2 regions of the Frigoribacterium sp. SL97 genome follow, and region 2 is predicted to be linked to the other one. Evidence: predicted binding sites of a transcription regulator. Region 2 holds the regulator's gene; the other holds the start of a gene.
The links. The regulator LexA, encoded in region 2, represses DNA repair genes until DNA is damaged. The targets are predictions, from matches to a motif close to TCGAACANNTGTTCGA.
Positions count from the first base shown of each region.

Region 1: the regulator LexA is predicted to act here: its motif matches at 2,402-2,417, upstream of OVA02_RS11075 (LexA family protein).

Region 1 is NZ_CP113062.1:2,268,585-2,276,276, forward strand. Features, by position in the region: gene OVA02_RS11045 (hypothetical protein) at 1-75, opposite strand, end outside; gene OVA02_RS11050 (hypothetical protein) at 72-542, opposite strand; gene OVA02_RS11055 (hypothetical protein) at 544-1,182, opposite strand; gene OVA02_RS11060 (hypothetical protein) at 1,203-1,433, opposite strand; gene OVA02_RS11065 (hypothetical protein) at 1,539-2,039, opposite strand; gene OVA02_RS11070 (hypothetical protein) at 2,076-2,294, opposite strand; gene OVA02_RS11075 (LexA family protein) at 2,476-2,865, shown strand; gene OVA02_RS11080 (Y-family DNA polymerase) at 2,858-4,150, shown strand; gene OVA02_RS11085 (hypothetical protein) at 4,179-4,772, opposite strand; gene OVA02_RS11090 (hypothetical protein) at 4,820-5,551, opposite strand; gene OVA02_RS11095 (DUF7007 domain-containing protein) at 5,583-6,722, opposite strand; gene OVA02_RS11100 (hypothetical protein) at 6,746-7,351, opposite strand; gene OVA02_RS11105 (HNH endonuclease family protein) at 7,372-7,692, opposite strand, start outside.
Region 2 is NZ_CP113062.1:1,576,935-1,584,626, reverse strand. Features, by position in the region: gene rpmI (50S ribosomal protein L35) at 1-65, opposite strand, end outside; gene infC (translation initiation factor IF-3) at 69-719, opposite strand; gene OVA02_RS07585 (DUF1844 domain-containing protein) at 1,098-1,430, shown strand; gene OVA02_RS07580 (SseB family protein) at 1,488-2,291, opposite strand; gene priA (bifunctional 1-(5-phosphoribosyl)-5-((5-phosphoribosylamino)methylideneamino)imidazole-4-carboxamide isomerase/phosphoribosylanthranilate isomerase PriA) at 2,291-3,037, opposite strand; gene hisH (imidazole glycerol phosphate synthase subunit HisH) at 3,104-3,742, opposite strand; gene hisB (imidazoleglycerol-phosphate dehydratase HisB) at 3,739-4,356, opposite strand; gene OVA02_RS07560 (histidinol-phosphate transaminase) at 4,353-5,438, opposite strand; gene OVA02_RS07555 (hypothetical protein) at 5,540-5,908, opposite strand; gene lexA (transcriptional repressor LexA) at 6,181-6,894, shown strand; partial or broken gene hflX (GTPase HflX) at 6,991-7,692, opposite strand, start outside.

The DNA of each region.
Region 1 (7,692 bases), 690 kb from region 2:
CTGGGGCCGGCTCTGGGGCTTGTCGGTGAACTTGCCGGTGGTGGCGCGCGGGTGCTCTGTCTCGAGGAAGGTCATGCCTGGTACGTGTGCGGCGAGATGGCGGCGTCGACGGCGGCGCGCAGCTGGCGGAGCCGGTCGAGAGTGGCGCCGAGTCGCTCGTACCGCTTGACGAGCCGGCGAGGCGGGTGGCCGCGACGGCCGTCCGACCGACGATCGACGATGTCCGAGATGCCCTGTCGGGCGGCGTCGCAGAGGTGAGTCTGCACCTGCTCGCGCACGTGGAGATGGTCTCGGAGCTCACGCAGGGTCCGGCCGCGGAACTCGTGCCAGAGGACGGGATGGTTCACGTCCTGGTAGCCGCGCGCCTGGATCTTGGTCAGGGACACGGGCGGCGGGGAGGCGACGATGTCGGCCACGTCGTCGGCGTCGAGGAGCAGGACTCCGCTGCGGTCCTTCCGCGGTGAACGCAGTCGGGAGACCCGCGCGGCCTCCTCCTGGTAGCCGCGCTTGACGGCGTCGAAGAAGGTGCTGAGGACGCCCATGTCAGCCCTTCTGGCTCTCGTCGACGGCGGTCTTCTCGGCGGCCATGGCGCTGTGGATGCGGTCCCAGAAGGCCTGCTGCGGCCCGCCACTGGCCCCGAAGCCATCGGGCCCGGTGAGGTACCGGGCGACCGGGCTGGCCTTGGCTGCAGCGATGAGGCCGGCGGGGTCGACAGGGGTGGTCGAGCGGTCGTGCGGCGTGAGGTCGAGGACCAGAGCCTGGATCTCCCAGTCGCCGTTGCGGTCGTCGAGTCGGAGGCCCGGGAAGGTTGCCGAGACGGCGCGCTCGATGTCCTTGCGGTTGGCGTCGAGCCAAGCCTCGGGGTCGTCGGCAGAGGCGGGCGCGAGGTGGTGGAAGTCGACGTCGGTGTAGGCGGAGGCGCTGAGCGTGCCGTCCTCCTCGCGCGCGACCTCGAAGCCCTCGAAGCCGACCTGCTGGGCGTCGATCTCACCGTCGGCGTGCGAGAAGATGACGCTGTCGCCAGGCTCGAGGTGGGGTACGACGTCGACGGGCTCGAGGCCGAACTCCGGCGCGCTCTGGGCCTTCTCAGTGAAGGTGCCGGTCGTGGCGCGCGGGTGCTGGGTCTCGTCGAAGCTCGTCATGTCTTCGTAGGTGTGCGGCGGGGCACTCGTGTCGGGCATGCCCAGAAGACATGCGGCGGCTATGGGCGGGTGACCGCCTGTGCCCGGTCGTGCTCGGCCTCTGCGCGCTCGACGGCGATCGCGCGGACCTGCTCGGCTGTCGGTCCCGGGTCTGTCGAGGCTGCTGCTCTGCCGACGCCGGCGAACCGGGTGTTCGGGTGGTCGCGGAGGACGTCGAGGCGGCTGACGAGCTCGTCGAACGAGGTCGACGCGACGTCGGCTGGGGCCTGTACTGCGGTGGTCTGGCTCATGACGGGGTCATGCGCGGCGTCAGGAGCAGGCGTCCTCGAGCAGGGCGGCTGCGGCGATGAGCGAGTCGAGGTCCGAGTCGGTGACCGGCCCGTGCACGACGAGGGTCATCCCTCGGTCGCCTTGACCACGAGGGCCGACCAGGAGCGGTCGTCGTCGGTGAGGGTGATGAGCTGGACGGCGACGCGGCTGTGCTCCTTGAGGCTGTCCTCGAGGCCAGCCTTCATGCCGTCGGTGAGGTTCGTGCCGGCTGGGCCGACGACGACTCGCGAGGCGTCCAGCTGCTGCGTGAGGCTGTCGACGTCCGTGATGGAAGGCGAGTCTCCGGTGATGCTGACGGGGACGGTGCGCGGCGCGAACTCGACGTAGTCGGCTCGGATGGTCATGCTGTGGGGTCCGTCGACGAGGTAGCCGCTGCCGGGCTCACCCTCGGCGATGGCGGTCGACGTGAGGTCGCTGAGGTCCGGGTCGGTCCAGCGGAACAGGCCGTCGGCCCCGCGGGTCCGGTAGATGTCTCGAACGAGTCCGACCTCTGGAAGCGTCTGCGGCTTGTCGGTGAAGGTGCCTGTCGTGGCGCGGGGGTGCTCGGACTCGTCGAAGGTCGTCATGCCTCGTACGTGTGCGGCGCAGCGCGCCCATCCGGGTCAGGGAAGAACTTGAATCGCGTCGCCGTCGCGCACGTAGTGCGTCAGCGCCTTGTCGTCGTCACTGTCGTCTGCGCGCTTCTTGAAGGTGATCTTCCGACGTGACGCCTCGATGCCTTCGCCCGGGTCATCCTGAACTGTGGCAATCGTCCTGCCGCCGGCGGGCCAGCGTTCGTTGCCCACGTCAACGATGGTGTCGCCAACGACAAGTTCGGACACGGACGCCACAGTGCGAGGAGAGGTCATCTGTTGAGGATGGCAGAGACTGAGGGGTCTGTCACCTGCTCTGTCCACCGGTCTAGCGTGTCGATTCCGAAACGTCTACTTCGAACATGCGTTCGAATCTGCCTGCACTGTCGCCATGCTCTCCGTCGTCCCCCTCGCACCCGTGTCGGAGAGCATGAGCGCGCTCGCGCTCCTCGCACTCACGGGTGTCTCCGCTGGCTTTCCGAGTCCAGCCGAAAATTACTTCGACCGCCCCGTCGACCTCAACGAGCACCTCATCAAGGACGCGACGTCGACCTTCATCGTTCGCGTCGCGGGCGACTCGATGGAAGGCGGCGGCATCAGCGACGGCGACGAAGTCATCGTCGACCGCTCGCTCATCCCCCACTCCGGCAACGTCGTCGTCGCCGTCCTCGATGGCGAGCTGACCATCAAGCGCCTGCACCTCACCGGCAGCGGCGTCATCCTCCGAGCAGACAACCCCGCCTACCCCCACATCCACGTAGCCGAGCTCAGCGACCTGACCATCTGGGGAGTCGTCACCCGGTGCCTGCACCGTGTCTGACCCAGTCGTCGCGCGCCGCATCGCACTCGTCGACGTCAACAACTGCTACGTCTCGTGCGAGCGTCTGTTCGACCCGACGCTCGAGGGGCGCCCTGTCGTCGTCCTCAGCAACAACGACGGCTGCGTCGTCGCCCGCAGCGCGGAAGCCAAGGCGCTCGGTATCCAGATGGGCGACCCTTGGTTCAAGCTCGCCGCACAGGCGAAGGCCTGGGACCTGCAGTACCGCAGCTCGAACTACGAGCTCTACGGCGACCTCTCGAGCCGGGTCATGGAACTGCTCGGCCGGCACACCGCCTGGCTCGAGCAGTACTCGATCGACGAAGCGTTCCTGTCCCTTCGGGGCACGCCGGCCGAGCTCACCGCCCGGGCCCGCGACATCCGCGCCGCGGTGAAGCTCCACGTCGGCCTGCCGGTGTCCATCGGCATTGCGCCGTCGAAGACGCTCGCGAAGCTGGCCAACCACGGTGCCAAGAAGAACCCCTCCCTCGGAGGAGTCGCCAACCTCGACGACTACTCCCCCGAGCACGTCACCCGCATCCTCGAATCGCTGCCGAGCGACGAGGTCTGGGGCGTCGCCGGCCGGACCAAGAAGCGCCTCGCCGCCCTCAACATCCACACCGCGGCCGAGCTCCGCGACGCTGACCCCGGCGTCATCCGCAAGAAGTTCAGCGTCGTCATGCAGCGCACCGTCTACGAGCTCCGCGGCGTCGACTGCCTGCCGCTTGAGCCGCCGGCGGCCGTCCGAGAGCAGCTGATGTTCTCCCGCTCGTTCGCCACTCCGGTCACCACCGTCCAGGACATGGAGCGGGTGCTGTCCGTCTACGCGCAGCAGGCCGCCGGCAAGCTCCGGAAGCAGGGGTCCATCGCCAAGTCGATGACCTGCTTCGCGTCGACATCACCGTTCAACGACCAGCCGTACGAATCGGCGTCGGGTGGCGCCTCGTTCCCCGTTCCGACAGACGACCCGGTGGAGATGGTCAAGGCGGCGATCGCGGTGCTCAGGCCGCGTCTGCGGGAGGGCGCGCACTATGTCCGGGCCGGCGTGCTGCTCACCGGCATCACACCGAAGGTCTCCGACGCTCCCCTCGAGGCGTTCGTGCCGCTGCACGACCGGCGCGGACTCGGCAAGCTCGTCGACGACGTCGGCCGGCGCTACGGCTCCGGGAACATCGGCCTGGGGCTCGCGGGCATCCGCGGTGCACCGATCTGGTCGATGAAGCGGGAGAAGCTGTTGAAGCGGGCGACGACGCACTGGGATGAGCTTGCGCTCGTTCACGCTCGCTGACGCACGAGCTAGCTAGATTGCTAGCTACCTAGCTAGCGTCCGCGAGGTCGAGAACACGGATGACAGCTGACTGGATGCGTCGGCTCTCGAGAAGAGCTGCACGCTCCTCGGCGGCGTCCCGGCTTGTCGTTCGCATGACGACGCGGGAGGCGGTGTCGGTGCGGAGGTGGACGATGAAGGCCGGGCGGATCTCTTTAGCCCATGTGACGAGTTCGTCGAGCATGTCCTTCGAGAGGGCCAGATGGAGGAAGTCAGCATGCAGTCCCTCGAGGTGCCGACGACTGAAACGACCGACGTCGCGCCGCAGGTAGGGCCAGTCCGCGTGGGCTGCACCGAAGACGAGAAACCCCGGATCAGGGCGGTCAACGAGGATGTCGCGTGCCACGAGGGAGACGTAGTCGCGGGTCCCCAAGTGCTTCGATGTCTTGATGACGAGCGCGACGACCTCGCGGTGCCCGTCCTTGTCGACGCGAACGGTGTTGAGAAGCTCGAGAGTGGTTCGCATCTCGCGACCGTCCTCAGAGACCTCATCGCGTAGCGCAAAGCGACTCTGGTTCAGGTCCGCGATCTTGTCGTCAAGGGAGAGGTTCTCGTTGGAAATCTTCGGAAGAGTGGTGGTCACGAGAACACCATGCGCGGCGCCCACGTGTCCGGGGCGCCGCACGTAGGTCAGTTCGTGACCCAGGTGGCGCCAGCCTCGGCGAGGTGGCGGCGCATCTGCGACTTCGTCCCCGCGACGAGCTCGTCGTGGTCGCGGCCGAAGCCGAAGCGGGTGCTGATGCGATCCGGGTCGGCGGAGTGGCCGAGGTAGGCACGCTCGAGCTGTTCGGGGGTGACCTGCAGGCCGTCGTTGGCGATGCCGTCGGCGACCGCGGCGTAGATGGCGTCGCTGCCGCTGAGGGTCTGGTTGTGCGGCATGCTCTCCGCGGTCAGCGGCTTCCCGGGCACCGGGACGTTCTGGATCTCGTCGAGCGCGTCGGCGAGAGCTGCGGTGATGCGTGCGCTCTCTCCGTCGGTCACTTCGCCCAGGGTGTGCCAGGCGTTCGTCCGGGTGATGATGTCGCCGATCACCTCGTCGCTGCCGAACCGCTCTCGGACCGCGGCCACCTTGTCGAGGTCGTAGCCGTAGAACTCCGGCTCCTCGAGGACGCGGTACCGCGCTTCCTCACGGTCGACGCTCATGCCCATGGCACCCATGCGGTCGAGGACACGGTTGCGGATGCGGATGAGCTGCTCCCAGTCGAGCGCGTCGATCTGCGCATCGGTGAGCGTGGCGGCCTCTTGGCCCTCGGGGCCCTCGGGACCGGCGGTGAGCGCGGTCTCCGGCGCCGATTGGGCCTTCGTGGTGAACTCGCCGGTGGTGGCGCGCGGATGGTCGGATTCGGTGAACGTCGTGGTCATGCCGACTACGTGTGCGGCGCCGGCCGGCCGGCTACTGCTCCTTGGCTGCCGCTTCGGCCTTCCGCAGCTCGTCGGCGTGGCGGGCGGCTTCGTTGTACGCCGCCTGCAGCTTCTGTCGCTCGGTCCATCCGTCGGCGCGGTGCAGCTTGTGCTCGGCGATCTGGGCGTCCTGGTAGGCGACGTCTGCAGCCGAGCGGCCGTCGGGCGCGTTGACGGCGTCGAAGGTCGCCTTCGTGACGGGAAGGGCGGCGTAGCTCGAGCCCTCGAACTCCTGCTCGCGGATGAAGTAGATGCGCTTGCCGTTCTCCACGCGGGAGGACTTGCCGGCGACGCCGCGTTCGAGGATGTCCGCGAGCGTCTCGACGCTTCCGTCGTCACGGCGCCAGCGCTTGGCGAGGTCGGTGGCGAGCCGGGCACGTGCTCCTGGCGTCGCCGGCGAGCTGTAGCCGGCGTGCTTGACGGTGGGCACCTTCTCCGGCTCGACGTCGGGCCCGGAGGTCTCGTCGCTGGCCGGGTCGAGGATGACGCGGTGCCCCTGGCCAGGCTCCGCTGCGAGACGGCGGGCGTCGAGCTCATCCTTCGGGACGTAGAAGGTCTGCCGGGTGCCGTCGGAGGCGCGGCGGCCGATGACGCGGACGACGCCGGGACGGTCGTCGTCCATGCGGGCGGAGATGAGGACGAAGTCGTTCTCGTGAGCCTTGGCCCAGACAGCCTCGTCGCGGACGTCGGACTCCCCCGGCGCGATCGTCGTACCGGTTGCCGCCTCGTAGGCGTCGGGGAACCAGTTGCGGACACGCTTCTCAGCCACGCCGTCCTCGATGTGCGGGAAGGCCTCGGGGTGGTGCATGGCGACGATCCACCACTCACAGTCCTCCTCGAACCAGATCCCGGCGACGTCGCGGAGAGGCTTCGGGATGGCGGCGCGACGCTCACGGCTCAGCTTGAGGCCGCCGTGCCCGGGCGTGCCGACGGAGACGATGCCGGGGGCGATGTCGGTGACACTGTCGGCGGGACCCCACGGGGTGCGGGAGCCTTCGTTGACGGTGACGGTGACGGTGACGGTACCCCAGTCCTTCGCCGGTCCGCCGAGGCTGACCTCCGGGGACGTCTGCGGCTTGTCGGTGAACGTGCCGTTGTCGACGCGCGGGTGGTCTGCTTCGAGGAAGGTCATGCCTGGTACGTGTGCGGCGACGCTCAGGCGATGGTGAAGTCGCCGCTCATCCGCTCGAGGTGGCCGCGGGCGGTGACGAGCGCGCCTTCCTCGACGTGCTGGTATCCGCGGGCATCGACGCCGGCGAAGAGGTCGACGACAGAGCCGCGCTCGGCGTGGAGGCTCATCTTGCGGTCGTTCTCGACGAGGACGGTCGCCGTGGCGCCGTCGCTCACCGTCACGACGTTGCCGTGCCCAGAGTCGGCGCGGACGATCGCGTGACCGGAGGTGACCTTGAGGCGGAACATGCCTCCGCGGACGTCAACGAGGATGGGCCGGCCGTCGCTCGGGCCGACGACGTCGAAGTCGCGGATGGTCGATCGCTGGCCGAGGGTGTCTGCGCGGAGGATGACGCGGCGGACGGCGCCGTCGGCCTCGCCGCGGGTGTTCCGGAGGGCGGCGGCGGTCTGCGCCGAGCCGACGGGCGCGCGATCGGCCGTTCCACGCTCGAGGGCATCGGACCAGATGCTGGAACGTGTCGGGGCCTCTGCGACGGGCCAGCCGTTGAGGGAAACCTCGGGGGCGCCCTGGTCCTTCGTGGCGAAGGTGCCGTCGGTGGCGCGCGGGTGCTGGACCTCGAAGCTCGTCATGCCACCTACGTGTGCGGCGGTCAGGCGTTCCAGTGGAAGCGGCCGCCGGCGTCGGCGCCAGCCTTGCCGCAGGTGTAGGTCTTGCCGGTGGCGGCGACACCAGTGGCGCCCTGCTCGGCGCAGTAGCCGCCGGGGTGCACAGTGGCGGGAGCGGCCTCGTCGGCGGCGGGCCTCTCGGGCGCGGGGACCTCGGCGGCCGGGGTGGTGGGCTCGGTGGACGGGGCGGCGGTCGGGGCGAGGAGCGAGCCGGAGGCGCCGCAGGTGTTCAGCGTCGTGACCATGGCGTCGTGCTCGGCCGGGGTGACCCAGAGGTCGTACTTGGCCTTGACCTGCACCTGGGC
Region 2 (7,692 bases):
ATCTTGCCGGAACCGGTGACCTTGAAGCGCTTCTTGGCGCCGGAGTGGGTCTTCTGCTTGGGCATGTCTTACTTACTTTCTTCTGTCGGTCGCTCGGCCGGTGCATCGGCCGGGACCTCGTCGGACGTCGGGTGCTTCGGCGGCTTGTTGGCCGCCTTGCGAGCTTCTGCCTCGGCCTTGGCCTCGGACTTGTTCTTGTGCGGGCCGATGACCATCACCATGTTGCGGCCGTCGATGGTGGGCGTCGACTCGACGCTGCCCCACTCGGAGACGTCTTCGGCGAAGCGCTGGAGCAGGCGGACACCCTGGTCGGGACGCGACTGCTCGCGACCACGGAACAGGATCATGGCCTTGACCTTGTCGCCGCCCTGGAGGAAGCCCTCGGCGCGCTTGCGCTTCGTCTCGTAGTCGTGCTTGTCGATCTTCAGGCGGAAACGGACCTCTTTGAGGATCGTGTTCGCCTGGTTGCGACGGGCTTCTTTCGCCTTCTGCGCAGCCTCGTACTTGAACTTTCCGTGATCCATGATCTTGGCCACGGGAGGCTTCGAGTTGGGGGCCACCTCGACCAGGTCGAGCTCGGCCTCTGCGGCGAGACGCAGGGCCATGGCGATGGGAACGACGCCGATCTGCTCACCTGCGGGCCCGACGAGGCGGACCTCGGGGACGCGGATACGGTCGTTCGTACGGGGATCGCTGATGCGGAACTCCTCTGTCGTCATTTCTGCATCTGGCGGGGCCGGACGGCCTCGCCAGAGAAAGAGGAGTTTCGTGCGGGCACCGTCTGACGACGCATCACACCGCACCCTGGCTGCTCGATCACCGTCTGCCCGATGCCTCTGACGAGGAACGAGGTGGAACGGTGGTGCTGATCGAACGGGGTGCCAACAACCCGGTAACCTTGTCTAACGGTCAAGCGCGGGTGGGAGAATCTCCACTTTCGCACGGAGCAGACGCTCCGAGCCTGGACGAGTTTAGCAGAGGATCAGTTCGTGAGCCACTCCCCCGACGACGCACCCATTCCCGACGCCCGCTTCGGCGATCCGGCACCGGCCACGTCGCCCGACACCTCCCCCGCGACGGCGCGGTTCGAGGACGATCTGCACTTCGGTGACGACGCCGCCCGTGACATCGCCGACGTCAACGCGGTCGAGGTCATCAACACCGTCTGCGTCCACCTGATGAGCGCCGCCGCGGTGAAGGTCGGCCTGGCCGACGATCCGCAGCGACAGACCGACCTCGACGAGGCCCGCAAGCTCATCACCTCCCTCGCCGGACTCGTGACCGCCAGCGCACCCGAGATCGGCGACCAGCACGCCCGGGCGCTCCGCGACGGCCTGCGATCGCTGCAACTCGCCTTCCGTGAAGCGTCGGCCATCCCCGACGCGATCGGCCAGGGCCCCGGCGAGAAGTACACCGGCCCCGTCAACTGAACGGCGCGTCCCCCGTACCGCGCGTCCGGCTCCCGCACCCTGACGGACGGCTCGTCCTCAGCCCGGGACGACCTTCACCGACATGCTGTCGACCCGGTCGGCGATCACCGGATCGGCGGCCCAGGCCGCCTGCAGTCGCTGCAGCAACGCGTGCAGGGCGTCGCGGTCCAGACCCGGCGCCACGCCCAGCTGGACGACGATCTCGGGGGCACCGAGCCGGGCGTCTCGATAGCCGGGCGCGACGACCAGGCTGACCAGCGCCTCCTCGTCACGTGACGCGTCGAGGAACGCGCGCAGGACGTCTTCGTCGTGGTGGCTCGGCACCCACGGGAGGTCTTGCGCGACGGCCCAGACGGCCGGACGACGCAGACCGAACTCGGTGATCGATCCGGGGTCGACCACGATGCGGTCGGTCGACTCCGAGGCGGCCGCGAGGGCCACGCGCCGAGCCTCCACCGGCACCGGTCGGGCAGCGGGGCGCCACCGCGTCAAGGTCTCGACCGAGGTGAATGCCGGCAACACGTCCCGGCCGTCCGGACCGGAGACCGTGACGATGGAGAGCTCCTGCGTCTTGTCGACGCGGCGATCGTGGTCGTCGAGACCTTCGTCCCCCGCCACGGCGACCAGAGGCACGAGCAGGCGCGCCGGACGGAGGGCGTCGACGACGTCGCTCTCTCCGAGCCGCCCCTCGCGGAACCCGAGGAGGGCGTCGAGCAGGTCCGGGTCGGCGGACCCGTCGTCTCCGGCGTGCGCCGTGTCGTGATGGTCGAAGGTTCGCCCGGCCCACGGACGCCCGGCGCTGTCTCCGCCGGGACCGGGATCGTCGTGTGCGTGCCCCGGTCCGCCCGGCGCGGTCGTCATCAGTTCGACGCGACGTCGAGGGCTGCGCCGAGGGTGAAGGCTCCCGAGTAGAGCGCCTTGCCGACGATGGCGCCCTCGAGCCCCTGCGGCACGAGCTCACGCAGAGCCACGAGGTCGTCGAGGCTCGAGATGCCCCCCGAGGCGATCACCGGACGATCGGTGTGCTCCATCACCTGACGCAACAGGTCGACGTTGGGACCCTGGAGCGTGCCGTCCTTAGTCACGTCGGTCACGACGTAGCGCGCACAGCCGGCCTCTTCGAGCCGCGCGAGGACGGTCCAGAGATCGCCGCCCTCTTCGGTCCAACCCCGCGCCGCCAGCGTGGTGCCCCGGACGTCGAGCCCGACGGCCACCGCCTCGCCGTACTCGGCGATGACGTGGGCGGCCCATTCGGGGTTCTCGAGGGCCGCGGTGCCGAGGTTGATGCGCTTCACGCCGGTGCTCAACGCGTCCTCGAGGGACTTGTCGTCGCGGATGCCACCGCTGAGCTCGACGTTGACGCCCTTGACCTGCTTGATGACCCTCTTGATGACGGCGCGGTTGTCTCCGCGCCCGAAGGCGGCGTCGAGGTCGACCAGGTGCAGCCATTCGGCGCCCTGGCTCGCCCAGTCGTCGGCTGCCGAGACCGGGTCGCCGTAGTTCGTCTCGCTGCCGGCCTCACCCTGGGTCAGGCGCACGGCCTGACCGCCCGCCACGTCGACGGCGGGGAACAGGGTCAGGGCGGGGGTGGTGCAGAACTCGCTCATGTCGTCTCTCTCACGGCGCCGGGCACCGCAGGGTCAGGAGGCGCGATCGGGTCGGTCGCGCCGGGGTCAGAGGGTGCCGAGCCAGTTCGAGAGCAGCCGGATGCCCGGCCGGCCCGACTTCTCGGGGTGGAACTGCGTCGCCCAGAGCGGGCCGTTCTCGACGGCGGCGACGAAACGGCCGCCGTGGTCGGCCCACGTGACGTGCGGTTCGGCGAAGGGTCGGATCACGTCGAGGGACCACTCTTGTGCGGCGAACGAGTGGACGAAGTAGAACCGCTCGTCGGCCACCCCGTCGAAGAGCACGCTGCCCTCGGGAACGTCGACGGTGTTCCAGCCCATGTGCGGCAGGACGTCGGCCTTCAGTTCGTCGACCACGCCGGGCCACGCCCCGAGGCCACCGGTGCTGTTGCCGCGTTCGACGCCGCCCTCGAAGAAGACCTGCATGCCGACGCAGATGCCCATGACCGGACGCCCGCCGGCCAACCGTCGGTCGATCAGCTCACCACCGCGGACGGACTCGAGCTGGCTCATGACGGCTGCGAACGCACCGACGCCGGGGACGAAGAGGCCGTCGGCCGCCTGCACCCGGGCGCGATCGGACGTCAGCTCGACGTCGGCACCCGCCAACTCGAGGGCCTTGACGGCCGAGTGGACGTTGCCGCTGCCGTAGTCGAGGACGACGACGGAGGGACGCGCGCCGGTCACAGGGCACCCTTCGTCGACGGGATGCCACTGACGCGCGGGTCGGGCTGGACCGCCTGGCGGAGCGCCCGGGCGAACGCCTTGAACTCGGCCTCGGCGATGTGGTGCGGATCACGCCCGCCCAGCACGCGGACGTGCACGGTGATGCCGGCGTGGAAGGTGATCGCCTCGAAGACGTGGCGGACCATCGAGCCGGTGAAGTGCCCGCCGATGAGGTGGTACTCGAACCCCTCCGGCTCGCCCGTGTGGACGAGGTACGGACGCCCCGACACGTCGACGACCGCCTGCACGAGGGCCTCGTCGAGCGGGACGAGCGCGTCACCGTAGCGCGAGATGCCCGACTTGTCGCCGAGCGCCTGCTTCAGCGCGGTGCCGAACGTGATGCCGATGTCTTCGACGGTGTGGTGGACGTCGATGTGCGTGTCGCCCTTCGCGGTGACCTCGAGGTCGATCAGGGAGTGCTTCGACAACGCCGTCAGGAGGTGGTCGAAGAACGGCACCGACGAGTCGATCGTCGATCGGCCCGAACCGTCGAGGTCGAGGGCGAGGGCGATGCTGGACTCGCTCGTCTCGCGCGAGAGGGAAGCGGTACGGGCGGCGCGGGTCGTCTCGGTCACGAAGAGAGCCTAATGTCGCGGAGCGCCTCGAGGAACGCGGTGGTCTCGGCCTCGGTGCCCGCACTGACCCTCAGGTGGTTCGGGATGCCCAGGTTGCGGACGATGACGCCCCGCTCGAGCAGGCGCTCGAAGACGTCGGTCGGATCGTCGACCCCGCCGAAGAGGACGAAGTTCGACCAGGTGGGCCACGGCTCGTACCCGAGCTCGGTCAACTCGTGCACGATGCGATCACGCTGGGCCTTGATGTCGTCGACCATGGCGAGCATCTCGCTGGCGTGCGAGAGCGCTGCGACGGCCGCCGCCTGCGTCAGGGACGAGAGGTGGTACGGGAGGCGCACCAGACGCAGCGCGTCGGCCACGGCCGGGTGCGCGGCCAGGTAGCCGACCCGGGCACCGGCGAACGCGAACGCCTTGCTCATCGTGCGGGACACGACCAGACGTTCGCGGCCGGCCAGGAGGGTCAGTGCCGTCGGCTGGTCGGCCGGCATGAACTCGGCGTAGGCCTCGTCGACGAAGACGATGCCGTCCGTCGCGTCGTAGGCAGCCTCGATCGTGGCGAGATCGAGAGGGGTGCCCGTGGGGTTGTTCGGTCCGCAGAAGAAGACGATGTCGGGACGGGTGCGCTCGATCTCGGAGATCGCGGTCTCGGGCGAGATGCGGAACCCCTCGTCACGACGACCCTCGATCCACCGGCTGCCGGTGCCCGTGGCGATGATCGAGTGCATCGAATACGTGGGGGGGAACCCCAGGACGGAGCGGCCCGGGCCTCCGAAGGCCTGGAGGAGCTGCTGGATGACCTCGTTGGAGCCGTTCGCCGCCCAGATGTTGTCGCGGGTCAGATCGTGCCCGAGGTAGGCCGCCAGCGAATCGCGCAGCGTCGTGAACTCACGATCGGGGTACCTGTTGACGTCGAGGACCGCCCGGGCCACCGACTCGACGATGTCGCGAGCGACGTCCTCGGGGATGGGATGCGTGTTCTCGTTGACGTTGAGAGCGACCGGGACCTTTTTCTGGGGAGCGCCGTAGGGCGTCAGCCCCCGGAGGTCGTCACGGATGGGCAGGTCGTCGAGACTGAAGGACACCCCACCATCGTACGGGCGGGCCGACGGTGTGTCGGGTCGGTCGCCACCGAACGAACACGATGTCAGTGGGCCGGGCCACCCACCTCGTCGGCGACGGCAGTTCAGCGAGCGTACTGAGCGGGGACGGCGAGGCTCTGCCCGGCGGAGACCTCGGCGCTCGGCAGGTTGTTGAGCGAGACGAGGTCGGCGATGACGTCGCGAGGATCGGCGTCGGGGTCGATCTCGGACGCGACCTGCCAGAGCGTCTCGCCACCGTCGACGGTCACGTGCTGGAAGTCCGCGCGACCCGTCGTGTCGGACGCGACGGCGCCGCCACCGTTGAGGACGAGCGCACCCGCCACGACGACGAGCGGGACCGCGACGAGCGCGGCGACGACCGCGCGGCCCCGCCGGGTGATGCGCAGACGCGTGCGCACGACTCGGGTCGAGTCGACGGGGGACGCAACTGCTGATGCTGAGGTGACGCTCATGAGGTGGTCCTTTCACCGTGGAAGACAGGGGACGAGTTCGTGCCCGGCACTCGGCCGGGAATGCCGGGCACGAAGACGTGTTCCGAACATACATTCGATTGCCGAGGCTTTCAACCCCCGCGACGGGTATCGCAGGACGGAATCGCTGTGGATCGGGAAGCGATAACGCGACACACTCGAACATGTGTTTTGTCGACACCGCCCGATCGGATACGGTTTCGATCGGTGGTAGGAGTCAAACAGGGACCACCGACATCGACGGCAGGAGACCCATGAGCGACCCGAAGCGCACCCCGCAGGCGGCCACCGACGCCCCCCGTCAGCTCGATCCGGGCGTCCTCCCCCGCAAGGAGTTGACGGCGAAGCAGGCGTCGATCCTCGCCGCGATCACCGAGAGCATCGGACACCGCGGCTATCCCCCGAGCATGCGCGAGATCGGCGACGCCGTCGGCCTCAAGTCCCTGTCGAGCGTCACGCACCAGCTGAACCAGCTCGAACTCGCCGGCAAGATCCGCCGTGACCCGAACCGACCCCGAGCCCTCGAGGTCCTCGTGGACGCGACGGCGCCGGCGGTCGCCCCGGCCACCGTCTTCACGACGAGTGACGACGGCGACACGGCTCACGTCCCCATGGTCGGACGGATCGCCGCCGGCATCCCCATCACGGCCGAGCAGCAGATCGAGGACGTGATGCCCCTGCCGCGTCAACTCGTCGGCAAGGGCGAACTGTTCATGTTGCGGGTGGTCGGCGACTCGATGATCGACGCGGCCATCTGCGACGGGGACTGGGTCGTCGTGCGGCAGCAGCAGGACGCCGAGAACGGCGACATCGTCGCGGCCATGCTCGACGACGAAGCGACCGTCAAGGTGTTCCGCCAGCGAGACGGCCACACCTGGCTGCTTCCCCGGAACAGCGCGTTCGAACCAATCGTCGGCGACCATGCGCAGATCGTCGGCAAGGTCGTCGCCGTGTTGCGCTCCGTCTGATCTCTTCTCGACGGTGGCGACCCGCCCCGCGAACGACGAAGCGCCGACCACCACAGGTGGTCGGCGCTTCGTCGTTCGAGGACGTGCGGCTCGGCGTCAGCGCCCCACGCCCACGGGAGCCACGTAGGGCGTGAGCCCGGCGACGTCACTCGGGTAGACACGCGCGTGGACGCGGGTGCCCTCTTCTTCGTAGTCCGTGCTGACGATGCGGCCCGAGTCGTGGAGGTGGGAGACGACGTCGCCGCGGTCGTACGGCACCAACAGGTCGAGCTCGATCTCGGGTTCGGGCAGGACGGCTGCGATGCGGGCCAGCAGCTCGTCGATGCCCTCACCCGTCCGTGCCGAGACGAAGACCGCCGTCGGCTCGAGCCCGAGCAGGACGAGACGCTGGTCGTCGTCGACGAGGTCGCTCTTGTTGTAGACGACGATCTCGGCGATGTCACGACCGTCGACCTCGGCGATGACGTCACGGACGGTGGCGAGCTGGGCGGCGGGGTCGGGGTGCGACCCGTCGACGACGTGCACGATGACGTCGGACGCCTCGACCTCCTCGAGCGTCGATCGGAATGCCTCGACCAGCTGGTGAGGGAGGTTCCGCACGAATCCGACGGTTGTCCGCGTACGTGAAGGGACGACCGTCGGCCGTCACGCTCTTGCGGACCGTCGCGTCCAGGGTCGCGAACAGCGCGTTCTCGACGAGGACGCCCGCGCTCGTCAACCGGTTCAGGAGGCTGGACTTCCCGGCGTTCGTGTATCCGGCGATGGCGACGGTGGGCACCTCGTTGCGGTCACGGTTGG